Regions from separate parts of the Paenibacillus sp. GCM10027630 genome, predicted to be linked through region 2. Evidence: predicted binding sites of a transcription regulator. Region 2 holds the regulator's gene; the other holds the start of a gene.

Region 1 (7,866 bases), on a different contig from region 2:
GCCTGGATCTAAAGGAAGTTATCAGCGTACCGACAGCGCCAATGGGCTTGTATTCCAAAAAATTCAAATCCTTGGATGAAATCAAAGAAGGCAGCACTTTAACGATTTCGAATGATCCGTCTAACCTGGCTCGCTCATTAGTTCTGCTTCAGGATATCGGTCTTGTAAAAATTAAAAAGGATATCGATCCGGCTAAAGCATCTGAGAAAGATATTGACGAAAATCCAAAGAAGCTTAATATTAAACCACTTGAGGCCGCTCAGCTTCCAAGAACAGTGGACAGCTCTGATCTGGCTTTAGTACCGGGGAACTTCGCTCTTGCTGCTAAGATGGATTTAACCTCCGCTTTGAAGCTGGAAAACATGGCAGAAAATTACCGTAACGTGCTGGTTGTGAACACGAAAGATGTGGATGCTCAGCTTGGTAAGGATTTGAAAGAAACGGTTCAGTCCAAAGAGTTCGAAAAAATTATTGACGAGCAGTTCAAAGGCTTCTCTAAACCGGAATGGATGAAAGCAGCTAAGTAGTCCCTTATTATTAGGCTGCAAAAGAAAAGAACCTTCAGTTCCAACTGTTATAGTTGGTGTACTGAAGGTTCTTTTGCACATATATGACTCTACTCATGAGGGCTACTTGTAGTAAAGGATAGCCGTTTATGTCCGCTATCTCCAGGGCTGAGTGCCACCGAAACGAGGAGGACAGCAGAAGAGGGAGACAGCCCCTTATCGGGGGAGTCTGCCTTTTCCTGGGAGGCTAGGATTTGACACTACTGCTGAAATAAATACGGTAGATGGAAATTCTCCCGCTAATCTGTCTTGGATATCGCTAGGAATCCATCTAACTGGAAAACATCCCTCTAATCCATCTGATACTTGGCATATTTGAACAAATAGGTGAAATTAGCTTGAGAATTTCCAGTTAAAGGGTCCAATATGCTATTCAACGGTGTAACTAACGGGACATTTTCCTGATAAACTTGGATCAGAAGTCCTCTCCATTAAAACTGTTTGGTTTTTATATCATCCGTCGGAGATTTTCGCCCCCAAGGGGTCCCGAGAATAGGCAGCGCCCATCTGTCCAAACCATACCAGCCGGCATTTTTCCATGCAAGCACTAGCCAAGTAGCAAGGATGAATAGAATCGGATTTGTACTTAAGGTTCCTGCAAACAAAAAGCTGGCATTCATAAATCCGCCGAAGAAAGCGGCAATTCCAGTTAGTAGTCCTAAGATGAGCCCAAGCCCAACCAGTAATTCGCCAAAAGCAACCATAAATCCGAATACCTTGGCATTAGGAAGCACCACACTTTCAAGGAAGCCCGCATACCAGTCTGTAACATCTTTGCCAGCCTCTGCTTTAGCGAGTGCACCCTTTATGAAGCTTTGGAGAGCGGTGCCCGCTTTGTCGCCTGTCCATGCATCGCTCGTTACCTTCTTCCAACCGGAAGTAACCCAGGCATAACCGACATATAGACGAACGATTAGCCATATCCAGCCCGCTTGGGTGCTGTTGAACAAAAACTTGGAAACGGGGTTTTCAGGAATGATCTGGTGATTTAATTTTTCAATTTGCATCGCGTGAGCCTCCTTTTAATATAAAACATAGCAACAATGGAATATATCGGATAAAGCTATTGTAGCTGGAGTCGATTTAATTGGATGTGATACAAATCACACCGGAACTAAATAGGATGCCATTATGATATAAGAAACACCGGAGTCCAGAGCGCAGCTGCACTATTGTAAAATGTAAAAATGAAAACGTATACAACAGAATAGAGTTCAAGTATAATTAACTTAATGAATAAAATAACTTAAGCTTAATATTCGTTCATGCTCCGTTAACGAAGCTGGCACTGCTTACGATAGCTTTATTTCAATTTATGCACAGCTGGGCTGACTTTCAAGGGTCATTATTTTACTTGTCGGAGGAGTCGCAGTATACGATCATGATTGGTTAGCAATCCTTCAAAACCCAATATGGAGCCGAATGGCAACAAAAAGTGTTTATTCAGGGTATCACCTTCACCTTTTCAGGGATCAAGTAACGGTCTAGTTCTGTTAGGTAAATTCATAAACGGGAGTGATCTGAAATGGAATTGTTTATTATACGACACGGCCAATCAATAGGAAACACCGTACCGCATGATGTGCCGGATGGGGAATTGACGGAGCTTGGCATCAGCCAGGCTGCCAGAGTGGCCGTATGTTTGGCCGACCGGAAATTTGACCAGCTTATTAGCAGTCCTTTGATCAGGGCGATCGAAACGGCACAACCGCTGGCGAGAGCATTGAAGCTGCCGATCCAGATATGGAAAAACACGTTCGAAGTAAGAAACAAAGGAGTATACCGGGGACCTACGGCGGCGGAGTTGAACCGGCTGTACCCGGAAACACAGTTTCGCGATGATGTAGAGGCGGAAGGCTGGTATTGCAGTGGCGATGAGAATTCTCAAAAAGGCCATGCGAGAGCCTCAGACATATGGCAGGAGCTATTGGAGCGTTTCATGGGCCAGCGCGTGGCATTGTTTGCCCATGGTGGATTTAACCACCATCTGCTGCTTGCCATACTCGGGCTGCCCCATGACAGCCCGGTGTATTTTGAGCAAAGCAACGGCAGCATTTATTGGGTCAGTGTGACCGAAGAACGGACCAAGGTTCGTTTCATCGGGCCAACTGAGGGCATATTGAGTGCCCGGGAGGAATAACCCGGCACTCTGCCTGGCCATTGCCATAAGCCTATGAGTTAGTGGCTATGGCTATGGCCGCCGTGATCTTGACCATGGACGGGATGCTCCCGGTGATGGTCATCTGCCGGTGTGTGAAGATGCATGACACCATGCTGATGCATTCGGTTGTGCAGTGCACGGTGAGCGGAAGTGAGCGTCATGAGCAAATGCTTGAAGGTTCGATCATCCGCTTTCGTAGCCAGAGACTTGACATAAGCGGTAGAGCCTTCGATCTGCTCCAGAATGGTAACGGCATCGTTTGCATCAAAGCATTTTTTTCCACCCACGATAATAGTCGCAGCACTGGAATGGGCTGCGATGATTTCCCCGTGCTCAGCATCCATCCCCCTTATACGCAGTGCGATCCAGCAGCTTTGCTTGACAGGAACCGACCAATGTCCCGCATAGGATCCTTTATTGGGATCGACAGCATATACTTCCTTCAACTCGCCGTTACAAACCAATTCAATCTTGGTTACAGGAACAGTAACTGAAGAAACTTCCCAAACCACGTCAACCGTTCCACCTGAATCGGTCAGTTGGATCATGGAGCCCATCTCATAACCGTTGATCCGGAACTCGAGCAGCGGACCGTAGGTAGCGAAGGTAACGCCTTGACGTACTGCTTTCATCCACGCTTCATAAGTGAAAGGGGCATCCTTAATTAAAGCATAGGTGCGGATCGTCCCGACTGCAGTCGACTGGGACATCTTGTCTGTTCCACCAACCGCAGGCGCATGATAGCCGCAATTCAAGTAACGGTACCAGTCCGAGAGCGAATAGGGATCGATTCCTTTGTTCTCGAAGGAGCACATCTCTACGGCATCGATCTCTCCAAGAACAATGGCGGCGGCTCCTTCTGCACGTGGATTCGGCAGATGAGGCAGCACGGCTAAGCCGTTTTGCTCACGGCATTGCCGGGCCCACTGTGTTACAGTGGCCTCCAGAGCATCACCGAGCGGCGATTCATCCGGGCCGCCTGTACAGAGCGGCAGTATCATGCTGCCCTCATAGCCTAGCAAAGAAATATGACCTAGAATATGCTGGCGATTCTCGGTCCCCACTCGAACCAAATACTCTCCGTTGCCTCCGTTTTCGGTGCTTCCTATTGTCGTTTTGCCGTCAAAATCGCCAAGATTACTGAACATCTCTCCCCATTGACTGGTCAGCAAGTTGATGACGTTGACATCTTCCGCTTCGCCTTCCAGAAGCGCTGTCAGGGGAGACAGGAAATGAACATGCGTATCGGCAGTAACCCAACCGCGCTGCCTCCAGGGCAATACGCGCTCCAGTCCGATTTCGATTGTATCGGTGGTATCCGTCACGGTGAAGCGTTGACGGACCGGACGGGTTTCGAATCCTTTCGTAACCTCCACATAAATATCGCCGAGCGGCAGCTTGAATTCGGCAGCTCCCGGGACGTATGCACTGAAGTGGTGACCTTGCACATGTTCGGCGCCGTAATCTTCAAACCAATGCGGATTGGGCAAACGGTGGCCGTTGATGGGAGCTATATATTCGCCGGACTCCCCATGTACGTGAAGTTTGGCGGCTACAGTACTGCCGCTTTTCAAGTCTACGATACGCAGGGTGACCCTGCGGACGGCAGGCTCCAGCGGCTCGAATTCCGGCAGTGCCTCCAGCTTGTGCAGCTCAATAGCGCGTACAGGACCGTCCTCAAGGATCAAGCGAGCTTCTGGATGGGCGGTATATTCGATAATCCATTCATTCAGCGCTGGATGTGGCAGCGAAGGATTGGCATTATCAAGCCATGTCGCATGATTGTAGCGAAGTGCAGGTGATACGGAGATCACTTCACCCAAATCGATGCGGATATTCGGATTGTCGCCATAAGGATTTAATGCCGGGTTTTCACTCTCGGATTGATATCTCACTTTTTTACGGGGCTCCCAATTAAATGGGTTGCTGGACAGATCCGATCGTGTAATACCGAATATGAGCGCAGTTCCATCGATAGGCTGCATGGTCAATCCGATCAGGTTTTTCTCTGGATGCGGATTGTTGAGCGCGTACAGCCAATGGTGCATCACAGCTCCGAATCCCTGGAATGTGGTGCGAAGCTGGCTTTGTCCCCATGGAATCGAAGGGGATACGCCACGAGGCATATCGCTATTGGCTTGCATAGTCCGCGGTTTGATATGCTTAACGGCCTCGAAGCTGTTTTCTCCCCATTTTACCTGAAACTCGCTGATTTGATAGCGTCTGCGGATGGGGAATGTAACGGTGGTATTATCGTCATAATGCAGCTTATATTCGCATACGGTTTCGCCCAAGCGCGGGGTTCCCGGCATAGGTCGAATAATCCCGTCTTCTGCTGCACTGTTCACTTTGAAGTCGGCTGCATGAACGAAAACAAGCTGGCGGTCGTGCAGAGGCTGAGGGAAGTGAATAGTAACAGGCCCCTCTTTTAATACTATAATGTTAGCGGTTCCATCATTGGGGCCAAAAACAAAAGGGAGCCCCCACAGCTCATGATTGCCGGTTAGCAGCAAATGTTTGTTAGCTAACAGCCGATCGGAGCCATCCTGCGTATCCAGTTTTGCAATGATTCGGTTATAGGCCGCTGATAGGTCGATGGGAGTAAATCGGTTGTCCCCACTAGAAGGTCCAGTGTACATAGAATCCCTCCAAAATTAAAAGTATAAATACATCATATTTTAATTTAATGATTAAGTAAATTCATTTCTTTTAAAAAGCCTCGGAACAGCTTCATTAGTCACTGCCCAATGGGCTTGTTGGATGTGCGCCTCAGATGGTCGCTATCGCTAAGTATTGCTAAGTATTCGGGTCACTTAAAGCGCAGCTCCGCAACGCGCGCGAATCCAGGGCGCGCGCGTTGCGGAGTTGCATGAATGTCGGACAACCCCTAGAAATAACCACTACTGCCTACTTGTGGGGAACAGCCAAGCCTCTGAGTAGACCGTACGGTAAATCTTTCTGTACGGTTTTCTCACATTAAATGCTCATATAGTTGGAAATCTCAATCAAGTTTAAGTCCGGATCGCGGAAATAAACCGATCGAATAGGCCCCATCGCTCCGGTTCTGGCAACAGGACCCTCCTCGATAGCCACATGGTGCTTATGTAAATGAGCCACGACATCATCCAAAGGCAGTTGTGTGATGAAGCACAAATCGATCGAGCCTGGAGTGGGGTTACTCGCTTTTGGTTCAAATTCATTGCCGTATTCATGCAAATTTAGTTTTTGCATTCCAAATTGCAATGCTTTGCGGCCGCCTCCGAATGCCACGATTTCCATTCCTAGAACCTTCGAATAGAATTCACAGGTAGTTTCTATATTTTTTACGGTGAGAACAAGATGGTCGATACGGTCTATCTGCATGAACGGGCACCTCTTTTCGCTGTAGTTAACAATTATACAGTTATATTCACACTATACACGATATTTTGCGCTTATTCCTGTACTGGATTTTGAGAGCAGTATTCTAAAATTTGATGATCCACTTTAGAAATTGCAGATTTATAGTATGTAATTTCAATGTTGGTTTCATCTTTTGTTGATATATTTTATCGAAGGTTTTCTATATAAAGGGTTATAGGAGCACATGCTTGATTGCATTTGAAAACGCTTTATATGAGAAAGAGGTGGAGAAGGGTTGAATAAGATGGGTAGAAGCAGGAATATAAGGTTTCGGACGATTCAAATCATTCTGGTATTTACATTGATTATCGGAAGTGTATGGTTACCGGCGAGCCCCTCGGCCGCTGATGCTGTTTCAGGGACACCCGGCGGAGTGGATGCTGGTGCACTTAGATTGTGGCTGAAAGCAGATCCGGAGAATGTGACGCTTAACGCAACGAGTAATGTCACGGTGTGGCGGGACAGCAGTCCGAATGGAAACGATTTTGTTAATGACGGTTCGATTGCTGCAATCAGTTCCCGTCCGAAACCGAAATACCAGCCGGCAAATAGCGGATTAAATTTTCAACCGTCCGTTGGATTTTCCAGAAGCAGCAGCGGAAGCATTTTGCAGGATATTAACGGCTTATTTGGAGTGGGCGAATCCATTAGCAAAACAAGTGTGTTCGCTGTTACCGGGGGCGTTCCGTCGATAGATAACTCCATGATATTCAATCAGGAGCTAGCAACAGGCAGTCTTGTAGCCCATATTCCCTATACTAATGCAGCGACACCTGGGGTAGGGTCCGTCCTATGGGATTCCGGAGCATTGACGTCTGGAACGGGAACTCCGCGTATGACGGTCACGAATCAAGTTAATCCGTCTAAATATAACTTGTGGGGATTGCATTTTGATGCGAGTCCGATGACAGTCGGGACAGACGTCTATCAGTCTGTTACTCGTGACGGTAAGTCCGAAGGTCAATCCAAACAGGCCCGTCTTCCCTTCGTTGGAAAAGCAAACGGCGCCATGTCTTTAGGCGCGGCTGCGGGCGGAGGCTCAGGCTATAACGGCAATATCGGGGAGTTCATCCTATTCACCGACCGGCTTACAGCGACGCAGAAGCGCCAAGTGGAAACCTATCTGGCCATCAAGTTCGGTATTGGCCTGCAGGAAGGTGATTATTTGTCCGCAGGTTCTTCTCCGCAGGTGGTTTGGAATGCCGCGGCTAATGCTGATTACCGTAGCAGTATAGCAGGGATTGGGAAGGATCTGTTGGGGGCACTGGATCAGCAGCAGAGCCGGAGTGCAGATATTCCAACAGACCAAGTGGTAATCAGCGCCAAACAGTCGTTATTAGATAAGCAGTACTTGCTGTGGGGAGATAATGGAAGCGCAGGCTCGTTGCCTTATGGTACGGAGTACCAGCGGTTGACTCGAAGCTGGAAGGCGCAAAATACAGGCAATGTGGGCGCCGTGCAAATAGCGATTCCCAAAAGCGTAATTCCTCTTGGAGGAGTGCTTCTGACAAGCAAGAGCAGCAGTTTCGGGAATGAAGCCGCATATCCGCTATCTTTGAAGACCATTCAAGGTGTGGAGTATTATGCCGCTGATGTAACACTTGAAAACGGCTCTTATTTCACATTTGCCGAGAAACTGCCACTGGTTCTTTTGAATAGTTTTGAGGTGTGGGATGGAGCAACTCCTGTATCATTAAATGAGGCATTTGCGCCAAGCAAGACTAAAGGGTATGAGGC
Region 2 (7,866 bases):
CTCGCAATGAGGAAGGGGATCTTGCCGTTGCGAAGGCAGCGGGAACGGATATCGTATTTCTGCCATCGGTTGAAGAAATGTACCCGCAACAGACCAGAACAATCGTCTCCGTGTCTCAAGTAACAGAAAGATTATGTGGAGCATCGCGTCCGGGTCATTTTGACGGAGTGGCAACGATTGTTTCCAAATTGTTTAATATTGTTCAACCGGATGCCGCCTACTTTGGTCTGAAGGATGCACAGCAAATTGCAGTCATTACCCAGATGGTGAATGATCTGAATATGCCCGTGGAGATTATTCCTTGTCCCATTCTTAGAGAGTCCGACGGCTTGGCTATGAGCTCTCGCAATGTATATTTACAGCCGGATGAACGCAAACAGGCACTTGTGTTATCCGCATCATTACAAATGGCGGAGGGTTTGATTCGTGAGCAGCGTACCAATATTGATTTAACGTTGCTTAATGAGACGATCACCAGGTCTATACTGCAAGCACCGCTGGCTGTTATTGATTATGTGGAAATACTAGCCTATCCATCATTAGAAACGATTAGCAGCTTGAAAAATGTTGAACAAATTATTATAGCATTGGCGGTAAAATTCGGAAAAACACGTTTAATTGACAATATTATTATTCGTCTTGTATAAATTAATGAAGAAAGTTTTCTTATGAAAACTTTAAGGAGGACTTCTAATGTTCAGAACTATGCTTAAATCCAAAATTCACCGCGCTACTGTAACAGAAGCCAATCTCAATTATGTTGGCAGTATTACCATCGATGAAGAGCTTATTGAGCTGTTAGATATGCTGCCCAATGAGAAGGTACAGATTGTCAATAATAACAATGGTGCCCGATTTGAAACCTACATTATCCCGGGTCCCCGTGGATCAGGAGTTATTTGTTTGAATGGTGCGGCGGCCAGAATGGTTCATGTTGGAGATACCGTAATTATTTTATCTTATGCGATGATGACGGATGAAGACGCAAGAAAGCATCAACCTCAAATAGCAATTATGGGCGAAAACAACCGAATTATAAGTGTTCTAAAAGAAGAAATTCATTCCACCGTCATGTGACGCATGAAAAAGGCCGCCGAAACAAAAAATGAAAGTATGCTCAACGTTAAGGTGGGATGCAATCATTATGTTCAAACAACTATTTGCCTCCATGAATGAAATGCTCGACGAAGTGAATGATCAGTTCGCAGCTGCGTCCGGTTCCCAAAGAAAAGAGCTGCAAGAAAAGCTTCACACGTTGAAGGCTATGAGCGACACGTATATTGAAGAGTGGCTTTTGTTTGAAGAAAAGCTTGCAGCCTTTTACCAATTGCACCAGCCAGTGTCGGTCAATGATTTATTGGATCCGGAATTGGCTGGGAAACGTTCAGATGCCTTTTTAAAAGGTCAGGGCTTCTATAAGCTCTTGATGTATGAAGAAGCAATTAGAGAGTTTAAAGCAATTGTTAACAAGCAGCCGGAGTTTACATTAGCGAGGATCTACTTGGCAATGAGTTACTTGCAAAAGGGAGAAATATCCGAAAGCTACAATCAGTTCCATTTCTTATCCCAAGTAACAGAAAATAATCGTATGAGAGCTATTTCCTATAGCGCAATGGGCTGTATTCAAATTCAATATCAGAATATGGATAAAGCATTCGAATATTTTGCCATGGCACATCATTCGGATCCATCCAGTGTTGAGCCACTAATGGAAATGGGTTTATGCTCCGAAGTAAAAGGAAAGCTGTATTTTCTACAGCATCCTGCAAGAAATTAGTCGTTTTTTAGAAATTCTAGCAGTAAGTTTACTATTCCCTTTTCCCATGAGTATTGGTATGCTTAGAAAGAAATTGGGAATGAAGGGATTGACATAAGGGTAATGAAATTCGCGGTTTTGGATTTTGAAACGACCGGGAGCCAGTCTACGGATCGCATTATTCAGGTTGGCCTCGTCATTATACAGGATGATTACATCATTGACAGGTATACCTCCTTGGTAAATCCCGGGATCGGTATACCTTCTTCTATAACTGCATTGACTGGAATTGACGATAGTATGGTTGCAGATGCGCCAGAGCTTGATAGCGTTATGGGAAACATGGTGCCTTTGCTTCAAGATTGTGTGCTCGTCGGCCATAACATTGCTTTTGATTTAGGTTTTTTGCAGAGGGCTTTAGACGAGGAAGGCTATTTTCCGTTTGATGGCAAAGTGTTAGACACCATGGACACGCTGAAGGTACTCTACCCGTCATTATCGAGCTTACAGCTTAGTATGGTGTGCCTTGCCTTCGGTATTGAGCACGAACGTCCACATCAAGCAGACAGCGACGCAGAAGTAACAGCCTTAATTTGGATTAAGTGTCTTCAGAAATTTCAAGCATTACCTTTGTTAACGCTGCAGAGGTTGTCATTGATTTTTGATGAAGTAACGACTGACTTCGGCTGGTTTATCCAAGAGATGAAAGCGTATAAGGAAATGTTCACAACCATTGATTCCGATACTGCTCACTATTTTCGGCAATTTGCTATCAATGTTGACGATTGGGGAGAGGATGAGCCAATTCGTAGTGAACAGGATGTTAAGGGATTGCCGGACACCTTTGCATTATTCTACGATGAGCTGAAGCAAGCGTTAAAGCAGCGCTTTGAGTCTTACGAGGATCGTGAAGCTCAGGTTCGTATGCTCGAGGAAGTAGAGGCTGCTTTCCAGCAGGGCCAGCATCTCATGATTGAAGCGGGAACAGGTACCGGTAAATCGCTTGGTTATTTAATCCCTTCTTTATATTATGGCCTTAAACAAGATAAGAAAATAATAGTAAGTACCCATACAATCAACTTGCAGGAGCAGATTCGTGAAAGAGATATTCCGCTTCTGGAGGATTTATTTCCTGTAGGATTTCAGGCTGCAGTGCTTAAAGGCAGAAGCCATTATTTATGCTTGCGTAAATTTGAGCAGAAGATGAATGTTCAGGACTTTGAGAATGGTAAAGATGATCGGCTGTCAGCAGGACAAATGCTGGTATGGCTTAGTGAAACGAAGCATGGGGACGATGAGGAGCTGCATTTTGGAAATAAAGGTGTGCAGTTTTGGCATTCTGTTGCAAGTGATACGGATTCTTGTTTAAACAGGGCTTGTCCCTGGTTTAAGAAATGCTTCTACCATCGTGCAAGGCATCAATCAAATACAGCAGACGTCATTATTACGAATCACTCTTTGTTATTTACTGATATGAAAGCGGAGAACAGGCTTCTGCCTAGCTACAAGCATCTTGTAATCGATGAAGCTCATCATTTTGAAGAAGTTGCTAGCAAGCATCTGGGTATAGAGCTTTATTACGGAGCTTTCTTGAGTACCCTTTGGTGGTTGTTTAAGGATAGCAGGAGCGGTCAATTACCGCTGCTTCGCTTAAAGCTGCAAAAGCACGAGAAGGATCAAATACAGACCTGGTGTCAATCAATAGATGAAGTAACGCCTAAACTGCTGCAAATTAAAGAAGAGTGGGATGAGCTGGCTGAGCTGCTGTATCAGCTGGTAGTAACTCGCTCTGACCCTTCGCAATCCGAAGCCGGCCAGCTAGTGTACCGGGTTAAAAAAGATGAAACACCCAACGGTTGGGACAAACTTCTGGTGCTTGAGGATAATATTTTCATTCATATGAATGAAGTTATAAAGAGGCTGGAAAAGCTGTTTAATGAGATGAAAGAAATGCAAGATGAGTTGGACATTCAAGGGATATTAACCGATTTAAACGGAACTCTCAAGGAAATGTACCGCCACCGTGATAATTTACATTTTTTTATGACCATGCCCGACGATAATTATGTGTATTGGATTGAAGCGGGGAATGGTAAAAGCAAGTCGCTTCAGCTGGTAAGTGTACCTATTGATGTAAGCTCCATGCTGCAGCAATCTTTCTTTGGTATAAAAGATAGTGTCATTCTGACTTCAGCAACCTTGTCGGTTGGCAAATCATTTGATTATACATGTGAGCAGCTAGGCTTGGAAACTAAAGAAGATGAGAGCAAGCTGAAGACGGTTCAGCTTCCATCCCCGTTTAATTATCGGCAGCAGGCACTTGTCGCCATCCCAAGAGATTTTCCAAGCATACGCGGCAATAACGGCGAAAAAATATTTATGGACCATCTGAGTATGTCTCTCGCTGAGGTAGCTTTGGAAATGAAGGGACGTATGCTGGTGCTGTTCACCTCAAACAGGATGCTAAAGCTGGCACATACTGCATTGAAAGATAAGCTAAGTCCATTTGGCATCCAAGTGCTTGGGCAGGGAGTAGACAGCAGTAATCGCAGCAAGCTGACAAGGCTTTTTCAAAGCAGTCCCGCGAGCATTTTACTTGGTACTAGCAGCTTTTGGGAAGGAGTGGATATTCCGGGGGAAGCATTGAGCTGTCTGGCTATTGTACGTTTGCCTTTTCAACCTCCCAACCATCCGCTTGTTGAAGCGAAAACTGAGAATTTGAAGAAGCTGGGTCATAATCCCTTTATGAAGCTATCGGTGCCTCAAGCGGTTATTCGCTTTAAGCAAGGTTTTGGCCGTCTCGTAAGAACGGCGAAAGACAGAGGCATAGTTATCATATACGATACGAGGGTAATTGATACGACCTATGGCAAGTATTTTCTATACTCTCTGCCAGGTCCCAAAATAGAACATATGCCTACAAGTCAATTAGTTCCGAGAATCAAGCAGTGGATGGGGGAAAGCGATATATGAAAACATTAAAAATATCGGAAGCAGTTGTCCGCAGACTGCCGATTTATTTGCGCTTCCTTAACGAGCTGAGCAAGAAAAATGTGCATACTGTTTCATCCCAGGATCTAGGTATTAAGCTTGATTTAAATCCGGCGCAAATACGCAAAGACCTTGCCTATTTCGGTGAATTTGGCAAAAAGGGCATTGGTTATGATGTAGATTATTTGATCGAGAAAATCCGCCAAATTCTTAAAATTGACAAGGTGATCCCAGTTGTATTGGTTGGTGCCGGGAATTTAGGCCGAGCGCTCTGCAATTATAATGCTTATCTTAAGGATAATATGAAAATTGTCGCTATTTTTGATGAGCTTCAGAGCAAGGTAGGGGAGTCAATCAATCATTTGAAAGTAAAGCCGATGAAGGAGCTTAAAGAAACTATACAAGGCTTGAACATTCGGATTGGAATTATTACAGTGCCTGCAGCAGAAGCCCAGAATGTTGCAAACCAGTTTGTTGAAGGCGGAGTAGAAGCTATTTTAAATTTTGCTCCGATTATTATAAAAGTTCCGAGTGAGGTGCGCGTGCATCACGCTGATTTTACTACTGAGCTGCAAAGCTTGGCGTATTATTTGGATGAATAGTCAACAGTATGGATTATTAGACATAAAAAGAACGTCAGGAGCTCCTGACGTTCTTTTTATGTTCACTATTACTCTAAAAGAATAGGAATACGACTTTGTAAAGCAGAAAAGCAACAACCATACTAATTGGAATTGTAATGATCCAGGTCATAACCATTTTCGTAACCGTCGCCCATTTCACATCATGGAATCTCATAACAGATCCGGTACCAATAATGGATGATGAGATTACATGAGTAGTGGATAAAGGCATTCCCATATGGGTAGAAACTTGAATAACTATGGATGAGTTTAAATCAGAAGCGAAGCCGTTAATAGGTTCGATCTTGATCAGTTTTTTACTCATTGTTTTAATGATTCGCATACCGCCTATCGATGTGCCTAACCCCATAGCTATAGCGGCGCTTATTTTAACCCATAAGGGGACATCCATGGTGGTTTGATAGCCTAAAGTGACGAGAGCAAAAACCATGATTCCCATCGCTTTTTGAGCATCGTTCCCTCCGTGGGATATGGATAGTAACCCGGCAGAAATAATTTGAAAAAATCGGAAGGTTCTATTGAGCTTGGATCGTGAATGATTGCCGCCTACAATGATAAGCTGACGAATAATCCACATGATGATAAAACCTGTTCCAAAAGCAACTATTGGAGATAAAACCAAAATTAGAATAATTTCTCTGAAACCACTCCAATTGAGTGCCGCTGTCCCGGCTCCAGCTATAACACTACCAGCTAAAGATCCGATCAAAGTATGAGAGGAAGAAGAAGGGATTCCGAAATACCAAGTCACTAGATTCCAAATAATAGCGGACAAAAGTGCGGCAATAAGTATGGGTACACCATTCTCAATTTCGGCCGGATTGGCTACTTTTCCACCGACGGTTTTGGCTACCTCTGAAGATAAGAATGCGCCAACGAAATTCAAAATCGCCGCATAAAAGACAGCAACTCTTGGAGTTAGCGCTCGGGTAGAAATTGAGGTGGCAATGGCATTGGCTGTATCGTGAAAGCCGTTAATAAAGTCAAACAGCAGCGCCAGTCCAACAATGATCAACAATAAGGTTAACATAGTCTCCTCCTACCAAATATGGACGACTGCTTACGAATAACGCAATACTACGCTTTCCAGTATATTTGCAACATCTTCACAGGCATCTGTTGTTTGCTCCATACGTTCATAAAGCTCTTTCAGCTTAAAATCATGATATGGATCTTTAGGGTTTAGAAATATTTCTCTGATGCCTTCCCTCATTAGACGATCGGCTTCGTTTTCGAGGCTGTTGATTTGAACCGTGTGCTCGGTCATTTGCATGTACTTTTTCTTGGAAAGCAGCTTGAAAGCATCGAGGATGTGCTGGCAGCTTGCTACAATAACCGCGGAGAATTCTTTCATATACTTATCGCTCTCGGAGATATTCAAATAGTCAAAACGGGCAATCGTGGCTTCAATGCCGTCAATTACATCATCGACCTTTGAGGCAAGCTCCATAATATCCTCGCGGTCTAGCGGGGTGATGAATACTTTGTTAAGACCTTTAAAAATTTGGTGCGTAATCTGATCTCCTTTATGCTCCAAATCTTTCAGCTGCGGGTAAAACGTAGCGGGCGGTTGATCTCCCATGATGGCATTACGAAACATTTGTGCAGCATGTAGCGTATTTTCCGATGCTTTAATCAGCAGCAGCAAAAAGTCAGTGTCATTTTTTTTTGCAAAAAGCATGAAGCAGCCTCCTCGATTGTGTATTTTAACAATAAGTTAACAATATTCTTGTAATATGTAGAATTTTGCCGAGAAAAATTAACACAAAATTAAAAATAACACAATAGACAGATGGATTGCAATCATAGTTTATCCAATTTAGAATATGTTCATCAAAGTGTAAAAATGTAATGTAAGCAAGGTTGCATTAGCTAATGTTACTTGATTTCTGTGGATTGAAGTTGTACAGTTAAATTTGGTTATTAATGCGCGCGAAGGGATATGTGAAATAATGAAAAAATGGATTATTACTAATGGTACTTTTATTACAATGGACGAGCAAAATCCTGTACTTCAAGGATGTATGGTTGTAGAAAATAATCAGATTACATATATAGGTAAAAATGCTCCGCAGCCTCTTGATTATTATGACGAACAAATTGATGGTTCTAAGAAGCTGTATATGCCGGGTTTAGTTAACACTCATAATCATGCAGCCATGTCTTTGCTTCGCGGCTATGGGGATGATTTGGCGCTGCAGGTTTGGCTTCAGGAGAAAATGTGGCCGATGGAAGGCAAATTTACGGCACATGATGTTCGGTGGGGATCGCTGCTATCTATTATAGAAATGCTTAAAGGTGGAACGACTACTTTTGTTGATATGTACGATCACATGAATGAAGTAGCCAAAGCGGTGGAAGAAAGCGGGATGCGTGCAGTCCTAACTCGCGGAGTTATAGGATTGTGCCCGCCAGACGTTCAAACGGCCAAGCTAAGCGAAGCAAAGCAGTTTGCTCTTGACTGGCATGGTAAAG

The links. The regulator Rex, encoded in region 2, represses fermentation and respiration genes when NADH is low (regulators of the CRP and FNR family bind a similar motif). The targets are predictions, from matches to a motif close to TTGTGAAATATTTCACAA.
Region 1: ACFQ0C_RS10910 (DoxX family membrane protein) is a predicted target of Rex. The motif match lies at 1,658-1,675, and genes of this name have one in related genera.

What each region holds. Positions count from the first base shown of each region.
Region 1 covers NZ_JBHTGY010000021.1:138,038-145,903, reverse strand. Annotated here, with positions in the region: gene ACFQ0C_RS10915 (MetQ/NlpA family ABC transporter substrate-binding protein) at 1-527, shown strand, start outside; gene ACFQ0C_RS10910 (DoxX family membrane protein) at 998-1,573, opposite strand; gene ACFQ0C_RS10905 (histidine phosphatase family protein) at 2,092-2,706, shown strand; gene ACFQ0C_RS10900 (CehA/McbA family metallohydrolase) at 2,745-5,366, opposite strand; gene ACFQ0C_RS10895 (VOC family protein) at 5,704-6,090, opposite strand; gene ACFQ0C_RS10890 (chondroitinase-B domain-containing protein) at 6,374-7,866, shown strand, end outside.
Region 2 covers NZ_JBHTGY010000058.1:11,670-19,535, reverse strand. Annotated here, with positions in the region: gene panC (pantoate--beta-alanine ligase) at 1-647, shown strand, start outside; gene panD (aspartate 1-decarboxylase) at 694-1,077, shown strand; gene ACFQ0C_RS29045 (tetratricopeptide repeat protein) at 1,145-1,777, shown strand; gene dinG (ATP-dependent DNA helicase DinG) at 1,880-4,729, shown strand; gene ACFQ0C_RS29035 (redox-sensing transcriptional repressor Rex) at 4,726-5,349, shown strand; gene ACFQ0C_RS29030 (inorganic phosphate transporter) at 5,423-6,421, opposite strand; gene ACFQ0C_RS29025 (DUF47 domain-containing protein) at 6,452-7,072, opposite strand; gene ACFQ0C_RS29020 (amidohydrolase) at 7,344-7,866, shown strand, end outside.